DNA from 3 places in the Streptomyces solicathayae genome. Region 1 is predicted to be linked to each of the others. Evidence: riboswitches for the same ligand, from Rfam matches in the RefSeq annotation. Region 1 holds a riboswitch; each other region holds the start of a gene.
What was found. Region 1 has a riboswitch for cyclic di-AMP ahead of R2D22_RS22330 (transglycosylase family protein). Riboswitches for the same ligand answer to the same signal wherever they lie in the genome.

Region 1 (5,179 bases):
GCTGGTTGTACTTGGCGACGCGCTCGGAGCGGGCCGGGGCGCCGGTCTTGATCTGGCCGCAGTTGGTGGCGACGGCCAGGTCGGCGATGGTGACGTCCTCGGTCTCGCCGGAGCGGTGGGACATCATGCACTTGAAGCCGTTGCGCTGGGCCAGCTCGACGGCGTCCAGCGTCTCGGTCAGCGAGCCGATCTGGTTGACCTTCACGAGGAGGGCGTTCGCGGCGCTCTCGTCGATGCCGCGGGCCAGGCGCTCCGGGTTGGTGACGAACAGGTCGTCACCGACGAGCTGGACCTTGGCACCGAGCTTCTCGGTGATGGTCTTCCAGCCGTCCCAGTCGTCCTCGAACAGCGGGTCCTCGATGGATACCAGCGGGTACGCGGAGACGAGCTCCTCGTAGTACTCGGTCATCTCGGCGGCCGAGCGGGACTTGCCCTCGAACTCGTAGGCGCCGTCCTTGTAGAACTCGGACGCGGCGCAGTCGAGCGCCAGCGCGATGTCCTTGCCCGGGACGTAGCCGGCCTGCTTGATGGCCTCGAGGATGAGGTCGAGCGCCTCGCGGTTGGAGCCGAGGTTCGGGGCGAAGCCGCCCTCGTCGCCGAGACCGGTGGACAGGCCCTTGGTCTTCAGGACGGACTTGAGGGTGTGGTAGACCTCGGTGCCCCAGCGCAGCGCCTCGGAGAAGGACTCCGCGCCGATCGGCGCGATCATGAACTCCTGGATGTCCACGTTGGAGTCGGCGTGCGAGCCGCCGTTCAGGATGTTCATCATCGGAACGGGCAGCAGGTGCGCGTTCGGGCCGCCCAGGTAGCGGAAGAGCGGGAGGTCGGACGCCTCGGAGGCGGCGTGCGCGACGGCGAGGGAGACGCCGAGGATGGCGTTGGCGCCGAGCGAGGACTTGTCCGGCGTGGCGTCCAGGTCGAACATCGCCTGGTCGATCAGGCGCTGCTCGGTGGCGTCGTAGCCGACGAGCTCCGGGCCGATCTGCTCGATGACGGCGAGGACGGCCTTCTCGACACCCTTGCCGAGGTAGCGGTTCTGGTCACCGTCGCGAAGCTCCAGGGCCTCGAACGCACCGGTGGAGGCGCCGGACGGAACGGCAGCACGGCCGGTGCTGCCGTCGTCGAGGCCGACCTCGACCTCGACCGTGGGGTTGCCTCGGGAGTCCAGGATTTCCCGGGCTACGACGACGTCGATGGACGGCACGAGCATCTCCTTCTGGGATGTGACGCGAGAAAAGTGCAGAGGTCTGCTTGGCCTTGCGACAAGAGCCTAACCGGCTCGGGGTGCCCGGCCAGTCGGGTGCCCGCCCGCTGGGACGAAAAAGGACCCAAGCGCGGGCATCCCGGGGCGAACGGTCTCGTTCTACCTGCGGGTAACCGGACATGGAGAACCCCGGCCCGGCGTGTACGGGGGAGAAACACGCCGGACCGGGGTGATCACCGCGGGAGTGTCGTGCGACGCGGGTGGGCCGCCGGACCCACCCGGGTCGCTCGGCTCACTTCAGGTGGAGCTGCTGACCCGGGTAGATCAGGTCCGCGTCCTGGACGATGTCCTTGTTCAGCTTGAAGAGCTTCTCCCAGCCGCCCTTGACGTCGTGCGCGGCGGCGATCTTGCTCAGCGTGTCACCGGCGACGACCTTGTACTCGCCGTCACCCTTCTTGACCTTCTTGCCGGTCGGGGTGGTGACGGTCTTCTTCGCGTCGCCGTTCTTCGCGGCGGGCTTCGGCGCGGTGCGCTGCTCGCTGCGGGTGGTGGGCTGCTCGGCCTTCCGCTCCGGCTGGGGCTGCGCCTGCTCGGCGGTGCCGCCGGTGTACGCGGCGCCGGACAGGCCCACGCCGCAGCTCGGCCACGCGCCCTTGCCCTGGCCCGCCAGGACCTTCTCGGCGATCTGGATCTGCTGCGACTTGGAGGCCTGGTCGGCGGTGGCCGCGTAGGCGGTGCCGCCGTAGGCGGCCCAGGTGGAGGCCGAGAACTGCAGGCCGCCGTAGTAACCGTTGCCGGTGTTGATGGACCAGTCGCCGCCGGACTCGCACTGCGCGACGGCGTCCCACTCGGAGGCGGTGGCGGCCGAGGCGGTGCCCGCGGTCAGCAGCGGGGCGGCGACGGCGACACCGGCGACGCCGGCGAGTGCGACGACGCGGGTGGCCTTGGAGGCACGACGGTGTTTGCCCTTGCCGGAAAGCAGCATGGAAGTTCTCCTCACCGACGCCTGCGAGGTGAGCTGTCGGGTTCGGGCCGGAAGAGTTGCCCGGCCGCGTGTCCTTGCACGCGGCTTCACCCCAAGCCGGTCGATCGGCCGTCACTGTCTCGACGGCCGGGACCGGCACTTACCTGGGTCCCCCGCTCCTGCCTACGGCGCTTGACGCGACGACTGTTCCCATCGGCCGACGGCAGGATTCGGCGTTACCGGTCGACGGGGCCCGCGGTGGCGAGCGGTCACGACCGTAGACACAGACCCCGGCCAAGTTCAAAGACCCCATTCGGGAAAAATCGCCCCTACCGGCCCAGTTGTGAGGGTCGTTTGCGCAGGTGAGAGGTGACGGAAGCAAAGTTTGCGGACAAGACACGCCAGTTGAGGCGAAGAGACCCATGTCTCATTTGCTCAGAACCGGACATACAGCCGCGAACCACCCCCGTACGCGACTACTGCCGGTCGGTCAGATCGAGGCTCTGACCGGGGCGGATGAGGTCCGGATCGGCCCCCACGGTCTCGCGGTTGGCCTTGTAGAGCGCCTTCCACCCTCCGTGGAGTTCGTGCTCGGCGGCGATCTCGGAGAGGTTGTCGCCGGGAAGCACGGTGTATTCGTCCGAGGTGTTCGGGTTCTCACCCTTCACACCCTTGGCGGCATCCGTCTGGTTACCGGCGATTTCGTCGACAGCGGGATCGCCGGCGTCACGCGCCGGGTCGCCACTCGGCGCGGCATGACGTCCCGATTCGGGCGTGGTGTCCGAATTGACGGGATCCTCGGTGGCCGCCTCGCCGCGGTGCTTGCCGGTGCCGGGGGTCTCGGTGCCGGGCGAGGTGCCGGCGTCCGGGGAGGCGGAGGCCGACGGCGAGGAGGGCGAGCCGCTCACGTCGGGCTCGGCGGACTTCTCGGGCTTTCCGGGCGTGTCGGACTCGGCGGGGTCGGTGGACCCCTCCCCCGCGGCATCCGGATTTGCGGATGCGTCGGGCGCCTCCGGCAGGACCCCGCCGGTCGGGTTCGCGGGCGGCTTCAGGGTGCCGTCGTCCTTCAGGCCGACGATCCCGGCGCAGGTGGCCCAGGTCTTCGCGCCCTGCGAGGCGAGCGCCTTCTCCGCGACGGCGATCTGCTGAGCGCGGCTGGCGAGGTCCGGGCGGGCCGCGTACTCGGCGCCACCGAAGGTGTCCCAGGTCTCCTGGGTGAACTGCAGGCCGCCGTACAGCCCGTTGCCGAAGTCGGCGCTCCACAGCCCGCCGGACTCGCACTCGGCGACCCGGTTCCACGTCGCCGCGTCGGCGGCCGAGGCGGAGCCCGCGCCGAGCAGCGGCAGGGCGAGGGCGGACCCGGTCACGCCTGCCGCTACGACGAGGGCGGGGGCCTGACGGGGGCGACGGTGTCGTCCGTTCCCGGAGCGCATGCGGAGTGCCTTTCGCGTGACTGCTGAGGTGTCGGTGAACGTAGCGGCATTCGAACGTAAGTCACAAGTCGATGCAGCGCGGATCACGCGAAGATCACAGTCTTGACGCTCCGTCAGTTGTGCGGGGTGGTGAACTCCACCGGAAGCGTGCGTAGACCACGCATAATCAGCCCGCCGCGCCATCGCAGTTCGGCCGGATCGGCCCCAAGTCGCAAGTCCGGCAAGCGAGTCAGGAGCGTGGCGAGCGCCGTCTGGCCCTCCAGCCGGGCGAGCGGGGCGCCCAGGCAGTAGTGGATGCCGTGCCCGTAGCCGAGGTGCTGGTTGTCACGCCTCGACAGATCGAGCGTGTCCGGCTCGGCGAACCGCTCCGGGTCCCGGTCGGCGGCGGCGAGCACCACCAGGACGGGGTCGCCGGCCCGGATCTCCTGCCCGCCGAGGGTCAGCGACTCGGTGGCGAACCGCCAGGTCGCCAGCTCCACCGGCCCGTCGTACCGCAGCAGCTCCTCCACCCCGGTCTCCAGGAGGCCGGTCTCGCCGGCCGCCAGGGAGGCCTGGAGGCGCTCGCGCTGCTCGGGGTTGCGCAGCAGCGCGTACACCCCGTTGCCGATCAGGTTCACGGTCGTCTCGAAGCCGGCGAACAGGAGGATGAAGGCCATCGCGGCGGCCTCGTTCTCCGTGAGGTGCTCGCCGTGGTCGGACGCCCGGATGAGCCCGGAGATGAGGTCGTCGCCCGGGTCGAGGCGCTTGCGGTGGATCAGCTCCGCGAGGTAGCCGCGCATCTTCTTCACCGACCGGGCCACCCCACCGCGCGGCCCGCCGCCGTGCCGGATCATCATCCCGGCCCAGTCCCGGAAGTCGTCCTGGTCCTCGCGCGGGACGCCGAGCAGGTCACAGATCGCGTAGATGGGGAGCGGGAAGGCGAACTCGTGGATGAGGTCCGCCTCGCCCCTGCCCTCGAACCCGTCGATGAGCCGGTCCGTCAGCTCCTGCACCCGGGGCGCGAACTCCGCGACCGTGCGCGGCGTGAACGCCTTGGAGACGAGCCGGCGCAGCCGGGTGTGGTCCGGCGGGTCGATGTTGAGCAGATGCGTCATCAGCTCGGCCTTGCGCTCGCCCGGGATGCCGGTCTTGCCCTTGGCGTGCGCGGGCTCGTCGTGGTGGGCCGGGTTCTTCGACAGGCGCTGGTCGGCGAGCGCCTGCCGGGCGTCCCCGTACCGCGTCACCAGCCAGGCCTCCACCCCACTGGGCAACGTCGCCCGGTGCACCGGCGCGTGCTCGCGCAGCCAGGCGTAGGCAGGGTACGGATCGGTGGCGAACTCCCAGGTGAAGAGTTCGGGGGCGGGGCTCTCACTCACCCTCCGACGTTACCCGGACTCCGGCCCGGACCGAGCCGTGGGGACACACCGTGAAGGTCGTGCGGATCTGGTGAAGACTCGTGGCCTAGATTCGTCGTCGTGGATCCTCAGCTGCTCCGAAGCACGTTCGCCGTCGTCGAGAGACGGGCCGAACAAGCCGTCACCTTCTTCTACTCGCACCTGTTCTGGCACAACCCCGGCGTGCGCGACCTGTTCCCCGAGG
Region 2 (5,179 bases), 2.7 Mb from region 1:
GACCACCGCGACCGAGCCCGGCGCGAGCAGCCGTTGCACGGACCGCGCCTCGGCGCGCTGCTCGCGGGCGCGCTGCACGGCGAGGGCCCGGTCGGTGGGCTCCAGGTCGAGGTGGAGCCGTACCGAGCCGTCCTCGAAGCTCCGCTTCTGCGTGTAGCCGGCGTCCGTGAAGACCTTGATCATCTTGGTGTTCGCGGGCAGCACCTCCGCGGCGAACCGGCGGATGCCCCGCTCCCGCGCCACCGCCGCGATGTGCTCGAGCAGCGCGGAGGCGACGCCGCGCCCCTGGTGGGCGTCCTGCACGAGGAACGCGACCTCGGCCTCGTCGGCGGGGGCCGCGGCCGGCCGGCCCCGTTCGTCGATGCGGTCGTACCGGACGGTGGCGATGAACTCCCCGCCGACGGTGGCCGCGAGCCCCACCCGGTCCACGTAGTCGTGATGGGTGAAGCGGTGGACGTCCTTGGCGGAGAGACGCGGGTACGGCGCGAAGAAGCGGTAGTACTTCGACTCGTCCGACACCTGCTCGTAGAAGCTGACCAGCCGGTCGGCGTCATCGACGGTGATGGGCCTGATCCGCGCGGTGCCGCCGTCGCGCAGCACGACGTCGGCCTCCCAGTGGTCGGGGTACGCGTGTTCCGACGGCGTCTGCATGGCGTCAGCCTACGGCCGGGGTACGACGCGGGCACCGGTCGCGCACCCGGTCGGCTCCGTGCAAGGTGAGGAGGATCGCCAGAGCCCGGCGACACCGGGACGAGGGTCGGCACGGGCACCGCGCGACCCGTGAGAGACTGGTCTAGACAACTCCTGAGACCCGAAGGACAACACCATGGTCGAGCGCCGCGTCAACGTCGGGTGGGCCGAGGGCCTGCACGCCCGCCCCGCCTCCATCTTCGTCCGTGCCGCCACGGCCTCCGGCGTCCCGGTCACGATCGCCAAGGCGGACGGCAACCCGGTCAACGCCGCCTCCATGCTCGCGGTCCTGGGCCTGGGCGCCCAGGGCGGCGAGGAGATCGTGCTCGCTTCGGAGGACGAGGGCGCCGAGGCCGCCCTGGACCGCCTGGCGAAGCTGGTCGCCGAGGGTCTCGACGAGCTGCCCGAGACCGTCTGACCCACCCTCGGGCCTTCGCGCCCGGCATCGCGAGCCGTCCCGTACCGGAATTCCGGCGAGGCGGCTCGCGCTTTTCCGCGGACTGTGCGGACTACTGCGCTGCACGCCCCATCCGTCCACAACGAATTCACCAGGAGCAATTCCGGACGGCCGCAATTCCGACAGCCGCATTCGGGCAGCCGCATTCAGGCAGCCCAAATACCGGCCCACCCGATGATGCTTCTTTGTATACAGTGCCCCTGTTAATGCGCGGAGCCCGCGGTGTTTACGGCATGTTGCGAAGACCTCACACGGGTCCGCTCCGGATGCCGCAGCCGGTGGAGCGGAAGGGTGCGCTCCGCGTGCAGCGCGGTGAGCGCCCTGGCGCGTTCCGCGTCGCCGCGGGCCACCGCGTCCACGATCGCGCCGTGCTCGGCCCACGTCTCCACCGGCCGGCCGGAGGATTCCACCGCGTACATCCAGGCGATCTTGTGCCGCAGCTGGGTGAGCAGTGCGGCGAGCGCGGGGCTGGCCGAGGCCTGCGCGAGCGTCTCGTGGAACCAGCCGCCGAGCGAGCGCAGGTCCTCGCCCTGGCCCCGCCTGGCCCGCTCCTGGCCCAGCCTGACCAGGCCACGCAGCACTTTGAGGTGCGCGTCGGTGCGGCGCTGGGCGGCGCGCGCGGCGCCCAGCGGTTCCAGGAGCGCGCGGACGTCCAGCAGGTCGGCCGCCTCCTGCTCGGTGGGCTCCGCGACATGCGCGCCGGCGTGCCGCCGGGTCACCACGAAGCCCTCGGACTCCAGGGTGCGCAGCGCCTCGCGGACCGGGACGCGGGAGACCCCGTACCGACGGGCGAGCTGCTCCTCGGTCAGCCGGCTGCCGCGCTCGAAGACCCCGGAGACGATGTCGTCCCGGATCGCCGTGCATACCGAATGCGCGGGAATGCGCATGTGTCCGACCTCCGCCTCGATCCGCGCGAAACCCATCCGACGGGCGTCTGTTCGCCGACTCTTCGGTGACTCTATTGCAGCGGAGCGGTATTTCCGACGGGCCCCCGTGAACCCTGGATATCTTTTGGCCACCAAAAAGCCCCGACTCCGTACGAGCCGGGGCTTTTCTCCGTGACCGGAGAGGAGAGATCTCCTGGGATCAGACGTTCACGCCGCGGGCGCGCAGGTACGCGAGCGGGTTGATGTCGGAGCCGTAGTCGGGGCTGGTGCGGGCCTCGAAGTGCAGGTGCGGTCCGGTCGAGTTACCGGTCGAGCCGGAGATTCCTATCTTCTGGCCGGGCACGACGGACTGGCCGACCGAGACGCCGATCGAGGAGAGGTGGCCGTACTGGGTGTACGTGCCGTCGTTCATCCGGATCACGATGTTGTTGCCGTACGCGCCGCCCCAGCCGGCCTCGACGACGGTGCCGGAGCCGACGGAGACGACGGTGCTGCCGGAGGCGGCGTGGAAGTCGATGCCCGAGTGGCTACCGGAGGACCAGAGCGAGCCGCCGGCCTTGTAGCCCGTGGTGACGTACGAGCCGGCGACGGGCAGCCGGAAGGAGTTCAGGCGCTTGCGCTCGGCCTCGCGGGCGGCGCGCTCCTTCTCCTCGCGGAGCTTCTTGGCGCGGGCCTCGGCCTTGCGCTTCGCCTCGGCCTCGGCCTTCGCCTTGGCGGCGGCCTCGAAGGCCTCCCGCTCCTGGGCGGCGGCCTGGGCGTCGATCCTGTCCGCGAGCGAGTCCACGGCGATGGCCTGCGTCAGGCCGGTGTCCTCGAGCGCGCGGACGTCCGTGTCGGCGGCGAGCGCCGGGGAGGCGAGGGTTCCGATGACGCCGGTGGTGGCGAGGGTCGCGACGCCGGCGATGCCCGCGCTGCGGCGCGCCAGACGGCTCGGACCACGATGCTTCCCGGTGGCACGGGTGAACGCCATGTAGTGGCTGATCCTTTCCTTCCTTCTCGCCTACCGGGTTAGCTGACGGGTTCGGAGCAGGAAGGTCTCCTACGGGCCCCTCCACCCGAAGGCGAAGGCGTCCGATTCACCCCAGGGACTGCGTGGGTCCCCGGCTCCCCAGGCTCGCGCCTTCGGGGACTCGGCGATGACTGTCCGTTGCCGCGGATGCGGCTTGTGCAACGCCGAACAGCCGGATCGACGCTAAGCGGACCATCTTTCAATCACCAAACAGACACGCCCGTTTGTAGCGCATCCCACAGGGCAGATGATTACGTTCCACATCGAACCGGACAAAGGGGAGGACCCCGACGTAACGTGACGTCGGGGTCCTCGCGTGGTCCGCGAACCGGCTCAATCAGCCCGTCACGACGGTGACTTCGCCGATGCCGAGCGCCCGTACCGGCTCCTCGATCTCGGCCGCGTCGCCGACGAGGACGGTCACGAGCCGGTCCACCGGGAAGGCGTTGACGACCGCGGCGGTCGCCTCGACCGTGCCCGTCTCGGCCAGCCGGGCGTACAACTGCGCCTGGAAATCGTCCGGAAGACGCTGCTCGACCTGGTCGGCGAGCGTGCCGGCGACGGACGCCGCGGTCTCGTACTTGAGCGGCGCGACGCCCACCAGGTTCTGCACCGCCACGTCCCGCTCGGCGTCCGTCAGACCCTCGGCCGCGAGGGTGCGCAGCACCTTCCACAGGTCGTCAAGTGCCGGGCCGGTGTTGGGGGTGTCGACGGAACCGCTGATGGCGAGCATCGAGGCGCCGTGCCCCTGGCCGTCGGAGCGGAGCACCTGGCCGAAGGCGCGGACGCCGTAGGTGTAGCCCTTCTCCTCGCGCAGCACGCGGTCGAGCCGGGAGGTGAGGGTGCCGCCGAGGCAGTACGCGCCGAGCACCTGGGCCGGCCACACGCGCTCGTGCCGGTCCGGGCCGATGCGGCCGATCAGCAGCTGGGTCTGCACCGCGCCGGGCCGGTCGACGATGATCACCCGGCCGGTGTCGTCCGCCGTGATCGGCGGCATCGGACGCGCCTCGACCGTGTCGCCGGTCCAGTCGCCCAGGGTGTCGGCCAGGACGGCGTCCAGGTCGACGTCGGTGAGGTCGCCGACGACCACGGCGGTCGCCGTGGCGGGCCGGACGTGCGCCTCGTAGAAGGCGCGCACGGCGGCGGCGTCGATCGCGCCGACGGTCTCCTCGGTGCCCTGGCGCGGACGCGACATGCGCGAACCGGCCGGGAACAGCTCCCTGGAGAGCTGCTTGGCCGCGCGCCGGGCGGGGTTGGCCGTCTCGTGCGGGATCTCGTCGAGCCGGTTCCGCACCAGGCGCTCGATCTCGGTGTCGGCGAACGCGGGCGCGCGCAGCGCCTCGGCGAGCAGTCCGAGCGCCTTGGGCAGCCGGGAGACCGGAACCTCCAGGGAGACCCGCAGGCCCGGGTGGTCGGCGTGCGCGTCGAGCGTGGCGCCGCAGCGCTCCAGCTCGGCGGCGAACTCCTCCGCGGAGTGCTTGTCGGTGCCCTCGGACAGCGCCCGCGCCATGATCGTGGCGACGCCGTCCAGGCCGTCCGGCTCGGCGTCCAGCGGGGCTTCGAGGACGATCTCGACGGCCACCACCTGCTGGCCGGGGCGGTGGCAGCGCAGCACCGTCAGTCCGTTGTCGAGCGCGCCGCGCTCCGGGGCCGGGAAAGCCCACGGGCGGGCGACGCCCGGCTGCGGCTGCGGGTGGAACTCCATGCTGGTCAAAGACGCGGCAGCGTCGCTCACTGGTCGGCTCCCTCTTCCTCGTCGCTGTCGCTCTCTCCGGCCTGGTCGCCCTGGCCCGCGGTGACCGGCTCGTACACGAGCACCGCGCGGTTGTCGGGGCGCAGTCGGGCCTTGGCGACCGCCTGCACCTCCTCGGCGGTGACCTCGAGCACGCGGTGCACGGCGGTCAGCGCGAGCTGCGGGTCCCCGAACAGCACCGCGAACCGGCACAGTTCGTCGGCGCGGCCCGCGACCGTACCGAGCCGGTCCAGCCACTCGCGCTCCAACTGCGCCTGGGCGCGCTCCATCTCCTCGGGCGTCGGGCCCTCGGCGGCGAACCGGGCCAGTTCCTCGTCGACGGCCGCCTCGATCTGCGGCACCTCGACGCCGCCGGACGTCTTCACGTCCAGCCAGCCCAGCGA
Region 3 (5,179 bases), 3.5 Mb from region 1:
GCGCGCAGCGCGACCCGGGTGTGCCCCTCCGGCGACAGGTGGAGCCGGTCGTCGTCCCAGGCACGCCGGTCCTGGACGGACTTGAGCGACCACAGGTCCAGGACGGGGCAGTCGTAGCGGTCCGCGACGGCGCGCACGTGCGCGGTGTACGTGGCGATCTTGCCGCGCAGGTGCTTGAGCACCGGCACGTCCCGGGTGTCGAAGCCGGTGGTCACCATGACCGTGCCGACCGACGAGGTCAGGTCGGCCACGGCGCGCTCGAACCGCTCGGCGACGTCGTCGGGGTCGGTCCCGGGCCGGATGATGTCGTTGCCGCCCGCGCAGAAGGTCACCAGGTCGGGGGCGAGCTCCTTGGCCCGCGGGACCTGTTCCTCGACGATCTGGTCGAGGAGCCTGCCGCGTACGGCGAGATTGGCGTACCGGAAATCGTCGTGCTCCGGCAGCTGGTCGGCGAGCAGGACCGCGAACCGGTCCGCCCAGCCGACGTAGTTCCCGCCCGGGCCGGGGTCTCCGACTCCCTCGGTGAAGCTGTCGCCGATCGCCGCGTACGACCCGAATGCGCCACTGTCTCTTGATCTCGAATCGTCTGCCACGGGAGCACATCCTTCACCCCGGGATGTGACCTACGCGACCGTAAGGAGGGGTTGACGGAGAGTGAGATACGCCACCGGTCAAGATTCACCCAACCCGGAATACGCCGGATACGCCGGAGGCCCGACACGTGGACACGTGCCGGGCCTCCGGGAGCCGCTCGCGCGGGCGTTCGTCAGATCGAGACGCCGTGGCTGCGCAGGTAGGCCAGCGGGTCGACGTCCGAGCCGTAGCTCGGGCCGGTGCGGATCTCGAAGTGCAGGTGCGGGCCGGTGACGTTGCCGGTCGAGCCGGAGAGGCCGATCTGCTGGCCGCCGGTGACGGTCTCGCCGGCCGAGACGGCCAACGAGGAGAGGTGGGCGTACTGGGAGTACGAGCCGTCGGCGTGCTGGATGACGATCTCGTTGCCGTAGGCACCGCCCCAGCCGGCCGAGACGACCGTGCCCGGACCGACGGCGCGGACCGACGTGCCGGTGGAGGCGATGAAGTCGGCACCGGTGTGGTAGCCGGAGGACCACATCGAACCGGCCATGCGGTACGGGGTGGAGACGCCGCCGGAGACCGGGGCGAACCAGCCGGAGGCGGCGGCCGGGGCGGCCGCGCGCTCACTGCTGCGGGAAGCACGGGTCTCGGTGGCCTTGGCGGCGGCCTTCGGGGCCGGCTTCGGGGCGGCCTTGCGCTCGGTCTGCGCGGCCGGCTTCGCCGTCGACTTGGCGCCGAGGGTGAGCTTCATGCCGGGCCGGATCAGCGACGGGTTGTCGCCGATGACCTGGCGGTTGTCCTTGTAGAGCTTCTGCCAGCCGCCGGCCAGGTGGTGCTCCTGGGCGATCTTGGACAGGTAGTCGCCGCGGACGACCTTGTAGACCTTGGCCTTGGTCTTCGCCTTGGCCTTGGCGGCCTGCGGAGCGGCGGCCGGCTTCGCGGCGGCCACGGCGGCGACGGCCTGCTGGGAGGTCACGCTCGGGGCGGCCTGCTCGGCGGCGTGGGCGCCGGTCGCGCCGAAGAGCGGCAGGGCGACGACGGCGCCACCGGCGCCGGCGGCGACGAGTCCGCGCGTGATCGGATTGACCTTGGGACGGCGGTGCTTACCCTTCGCGGGCATGGCGAATTCCTCTCCGTCGCCTGCGAGGTGAGCTGTCGGGTTCGGACTGGAGATGTCCGGTCGCGTGTCGTACGCGACTTCACCCCAAGCCGTCCTGTGCGTGAGGACCGGCGTCTTACCTGGGTCCCCCGCTCCTGCCACACGTGGGTGGGTGCGGAAATCCGGACGGTGGCAGGATTCGGCGGTCCGACCGGAGTGAGCGTGACGCTAGACGAGCCGGGTCGGCACGAACAAGCCGCCATTTCCTTTTCCCATTCACGGCGGCGGAATTCATACGGAATTCCGGTCACCCTCCGTGGATGACGGATCTTCGCCTTCCTTTCCGCGCAGGGTATTTGGAGAAGACGATCAGGCACGGACCGTCACGCTTATGACGCTCCTCACGCCTCTGATCCCATGTCACCTTCAATCGGGGCGCGCTATACCCAAAACCTCTAATTCGGACAGATTGCACATTCCCGTCCGAGGGGGTGCGCGCGAGGGAGTCCGTCTGGATGATTGCCCCAGGAACCGATTTCTCGTCGCCACACACTCAGGAGCATCCGTGACGCAGCAGACGCCGCAGGTCCCCTCGACCGAGCCCGAACTGACGGGGGTCCGCAACTTCCGGGACGTGGGCGGACTGCCGACCGTGGACGGCAGGGCCGTGACCCCGGGCCGGCTCTTCCGCAGCGGGCACCTCGCACACGCCACCGCGGAGGACGCGGCCTTCCTGTCGACCCTCGGACTGCACACGATCTTCGACTTCCGCAACGAGGCCGACCGGAAGTTCGAGGGCCTGGACGTCGAGCTGCCCGGCACGCGGAACGTGCACATCCCCCTGAACGACCCGGCGGACGGCAAGGAGTTCTGGAAGCTGGTGCGGTCGGGCGATCTCTCGACGCTGCGGGAGATGCTCGGGAACGGCAAGGCGGCCGACCGTATGTCCGATTCGTACCGGAAGATGATTGTGCAGCGGACGGCCGAGCACAGCCGGATCCTGCACGCCATGGCCGAGGACAGCGTCCCGGCGCTGATGCACTGCGCCGCCGGCAAGGACCGGGCCGGCCTGTCGATCGCCGTGTCGCTGCTGGCGGTCGGCGTGGAGCGGGAGGCCATCGAGGCCGACTACGTGAAGTCGAACGAGCCGCACCGCCGCTACAAGGTGCAGCGCAGCTCCACCGCCCCGGACGGGCTGGCGCCCGAGGTCATGGAGCTGCTGAGCCCGCTGTTCGACGCGCGGGTGGAGTACCTGCGGGCCGCGTTCGAGACGATGGAGGCCACGTACGGCTCGGTCGAGGGCTATCTCACCGAGGGCCTCAAGCTCTCCGCCGAGACGCGCGAGCTGCTGCGCGCCCGGCTGGTCACCGAGGCGTAGCGGAGCACGCCGGCCGCGGCCCCTCGCGGGTCAGGGGTTCCCCGCGCCGACCGCGAAGAGCAGGTAGAGGAAGCCGGCGAAGAGGTGGCCGGCCACCAGGTAGGCGAAGAGCCGGAGCACGAGCCCCTTGGGGAACTTGCCGCCCCCGCGCTCCTGGCCGGTGATCGCCGTGGACTTTTCGGACATGTCAAGGCCCTCCCATGGGCTCAGCTGGGCTCAGCGCCGGTGCGGAGTCGCGTCGCCGAGGCACAGCTCGGCGGCGGGGCTCTGCAGCAGCGTGTGGACGAACAGCAGATCGGCGCCGTCGCGGGTGGCCGCGCCGATCCGGTGCGGGGTGAGCGAGTCGAAGTGCGCGCTGTCCCCCGGGTCGAGCACGTGCACGGCGTCGCCGAGCGCGAGCCGCACCCGGCCGTGCAGCACGTGGAGCCATTCCTCGCCGGGATGGACCCGCACGATGTCGGCCCGGGTGGCGTAGGGGACGTGGACCCGGAGCGCTTGGAGCGCCCGGCCCGCACCGCCGGCCTGGTGGTACACCCAGCCGTCCGCCTCGACCGGCTCGGACCGGCCCGCCCGGACCACGGGGTCGTGTTCCGGGGGGACCTCGCCCAGGAGCGCGGAGACCGTCGTACCGTAGATACGGGCCAGGGCCAGCAGCATCGGCAGCGAGGGCTGCCGGCGGCCCGTCTCCAGGCGGGACAGGTGCGCCGGCGAGAGGCCGGCCCGCTGGGCGGCGGCCTCCAGGGTCAGCCCGCGGCGGCGGCGCAGGCCGCGCAGCTGCGGGGCGACGTCCGGCAGGACGTCCGGGGCGGCGTCCGGGGACGGGTCCCCGGGGAGGTCCGAGAGGTGCTCCATGCCTCCATTCCGCCAGGATCTTTCCTCTGAGGCAACTTTCTTGCCCGAGAGGCAAAAACCCGCGACCGGCGCCGGAGAGGCCGTCCCCCAGCGCTGTGCCCGTCCCTCAGCGCTGCGCCACGGCCTGCTTGACCAGTGTCTTCCCGAAGTCCCACATGAGCCCGCCGCCGCCGTGCGCGTCGTCCATCACCGCCGTGAACGCCTCGACGAACCGGTCCACGTCCGCCTCGTCGATCACCAGCGGCGGGATCAGCTTGATCACCTCCAGGTGATCCCCCGACACCTGGGTGAGGATCCGGTGCCGCTGGAGCAGCGGCACCACGACCATCTGCGCGAAGAGCCCTTTCCGGGCCGCCTGGAGCATGGTCCAGCGGCTGCGCAGCCCCAGCGAGGAGGGCCGTCCGAACTCGATCCCGATCATCAGTCCCCGGCCGCGGATCTCGTGCAGCAGCTCGTACCGCGGCACCAGCGCGCGCAGCCGGTCGGCCAGCAGCCCGCCGACCTGCCGGACGTGCGCCACCGTCCCCTCCTGCTCCATCACCGACAGCACCGCGAGCCCGGCCGCCATGGCCTGGGCGTTCGAGCCGAAACTGGCGGAGTGGACGAGGACCCGGTCCATCGACGAGAAGACCTTCTTGAAGATCCAGTCCTTGCCGAGGGTCGCGCCGACCGGCACGTACCCGCCGGACAGCGCCTTCGCGACGCAGACCAGGTCGGGCTCCACGCCGTCCTCGTGCTGGTACGCGTAGAAGTCGCCGGTCCTGCCGAGTCCGGTCTGCACCTCGTCGGCGATCAGCAGCGCCTTGTGCCGGTGCAGCAGCTCCTGCGCCGCCCGCAGATAGCCGGGCGGCGCCTCGTGCACCCCCTTGCCCTGGATCGGCTCGACGATCAGCGCGGCCACGTCGCCCCGGCGCAGCTCCCGCCCCAGGGCGTCGAGGTCGCCCAGCTCGATCGCGGTGTCGGGCAGCAGCGGCGCGAAGCCGTCCCGGAAGCCGCGCTCGCCGTTCACCGAGAGCGAGCCGGTGGTCAGGCCGTGGAAGGCGTGGTCGCAGTACAGGATCCTCGGCCGGCCGGTGGCGTAGCGGGCGAACTTCAGCGCGGTCTCGACCGCCTCCGTGCCGCTGTTGCCGAAGAAGACCCGGTCGAGGTGCGGGCTGTGGGCCAGCAGCCTCTCGGCGAGCAGGCCGGGCAGCGGCGGGCAGTCGAAGCGGGTCAGGTCGGCGAGCGAGGCGTCGAGGACGTCGTGCAGGGCCTTACGGACCACCGGGTGGTGCCGG

Region 2: another riboswitch for cyclic di-AMP. It lies ahead of R2D22_RS09665 (M23 family metallopeptidase); the one in region 1 lies ahead of R2D22_RS22330 (transglycosylase family protein).
Region 3: another riboswitch for cyclic di-AMP. It lies ahead of R2D22_RS06080 (LysM peptidoglycan-binding domain-containing M23 family metallopeptidase); the one in region 1 lies ahead of R2D22_RS22330 (transglycosylase family protein).

What each region holds. Positions count from the first base shown of each region.
Region 1 covers NZ_CP137573.1:4,810,049-4,815,227, reverse strand. Annotated here, with positions in the region: gene eno (phosphopyruvate hydratase) at 1-1,210, opposite strand, end outside; gene R2D22_RS22330 (transglycosylase family protein) at 1,497-2,189, opposite strand; cyclic di-AMP (ydaO/yuaA leader) riboswitch at 2,193-2,369, opposite strand; gene R2D22_RS22325 (transglycosylase family protein) at 2,645-3,535, opposite strand; gene R2D22_RS22320 (cytochrome P450 family protein) at 3,715-4,956, opposite strand; gene R2D22_RS22315 (globin domain-containing protein) at 5,056-5,179, shown strand, end outside.
Region 2 covers NZ_CP137573.1:2,141,548-2,146,726, forward strand. Annotated here, with positions in the region: gene R2D22_RS09650 (bifunctional acetate--CoA ligase family protein/GNAT family N-acetyltransferase) at 1-651, opposite strand, end outside; gene R2D22_RS09655 (HPr family phosphocarrier protein) at 827-1,108, shown strand; gene R2D22_RS09660 (GntR family transcriptional regulator) at 1,351-2,034, opposite strand; gene R2D22_RS09665 (M23 family metallopeptidase) at 2,234-3,004, opposite strand; cyclic di-AMP (ydaO/yuaA leader) riboswitch at 3,018-3,180, opposite strand; gene R2D22_RS09670 (M16 family metallopeptidase) at 3,381-4,748, opposite strand; gene R2D22_RS09675 (M16 family metallopeptidase) at 4,775-5,179, opposite strand, start outside.
Region 3 covers NZ_CP137573.1:1,311,330-1,316,508, forward strand. Annotated here, with positions in the region: gene R2D22_RS06075 (SGNH/GDSL hydrolase family protein) at 1-593, opposite strand, end outside; gene R2D22_RS06080 (LysM peptidoglycan-binding domain-containing M23 family metallopeptidase) at 767-1,693, opposite strand; cyclic di-AMP (ydaO/yuaA leader) riboswitch at 1,696-1,853, opposite strand; gene R2D22_RS06085 (tyrosine-protein phosphatase) at 2,238-3,050, shown strand; gene R2D22_RS06090 (DUF6126 family protein) at 3,081-3,236, opposite strand; gene R2D22_RS06095 (helix-turn-helix domain-containing protein) at 3,267-3,902, opposite strand; gene R2D22_RS06100 (aspartate aminotransferase family protein) at 4,009-5,179, opposite strand, start outside.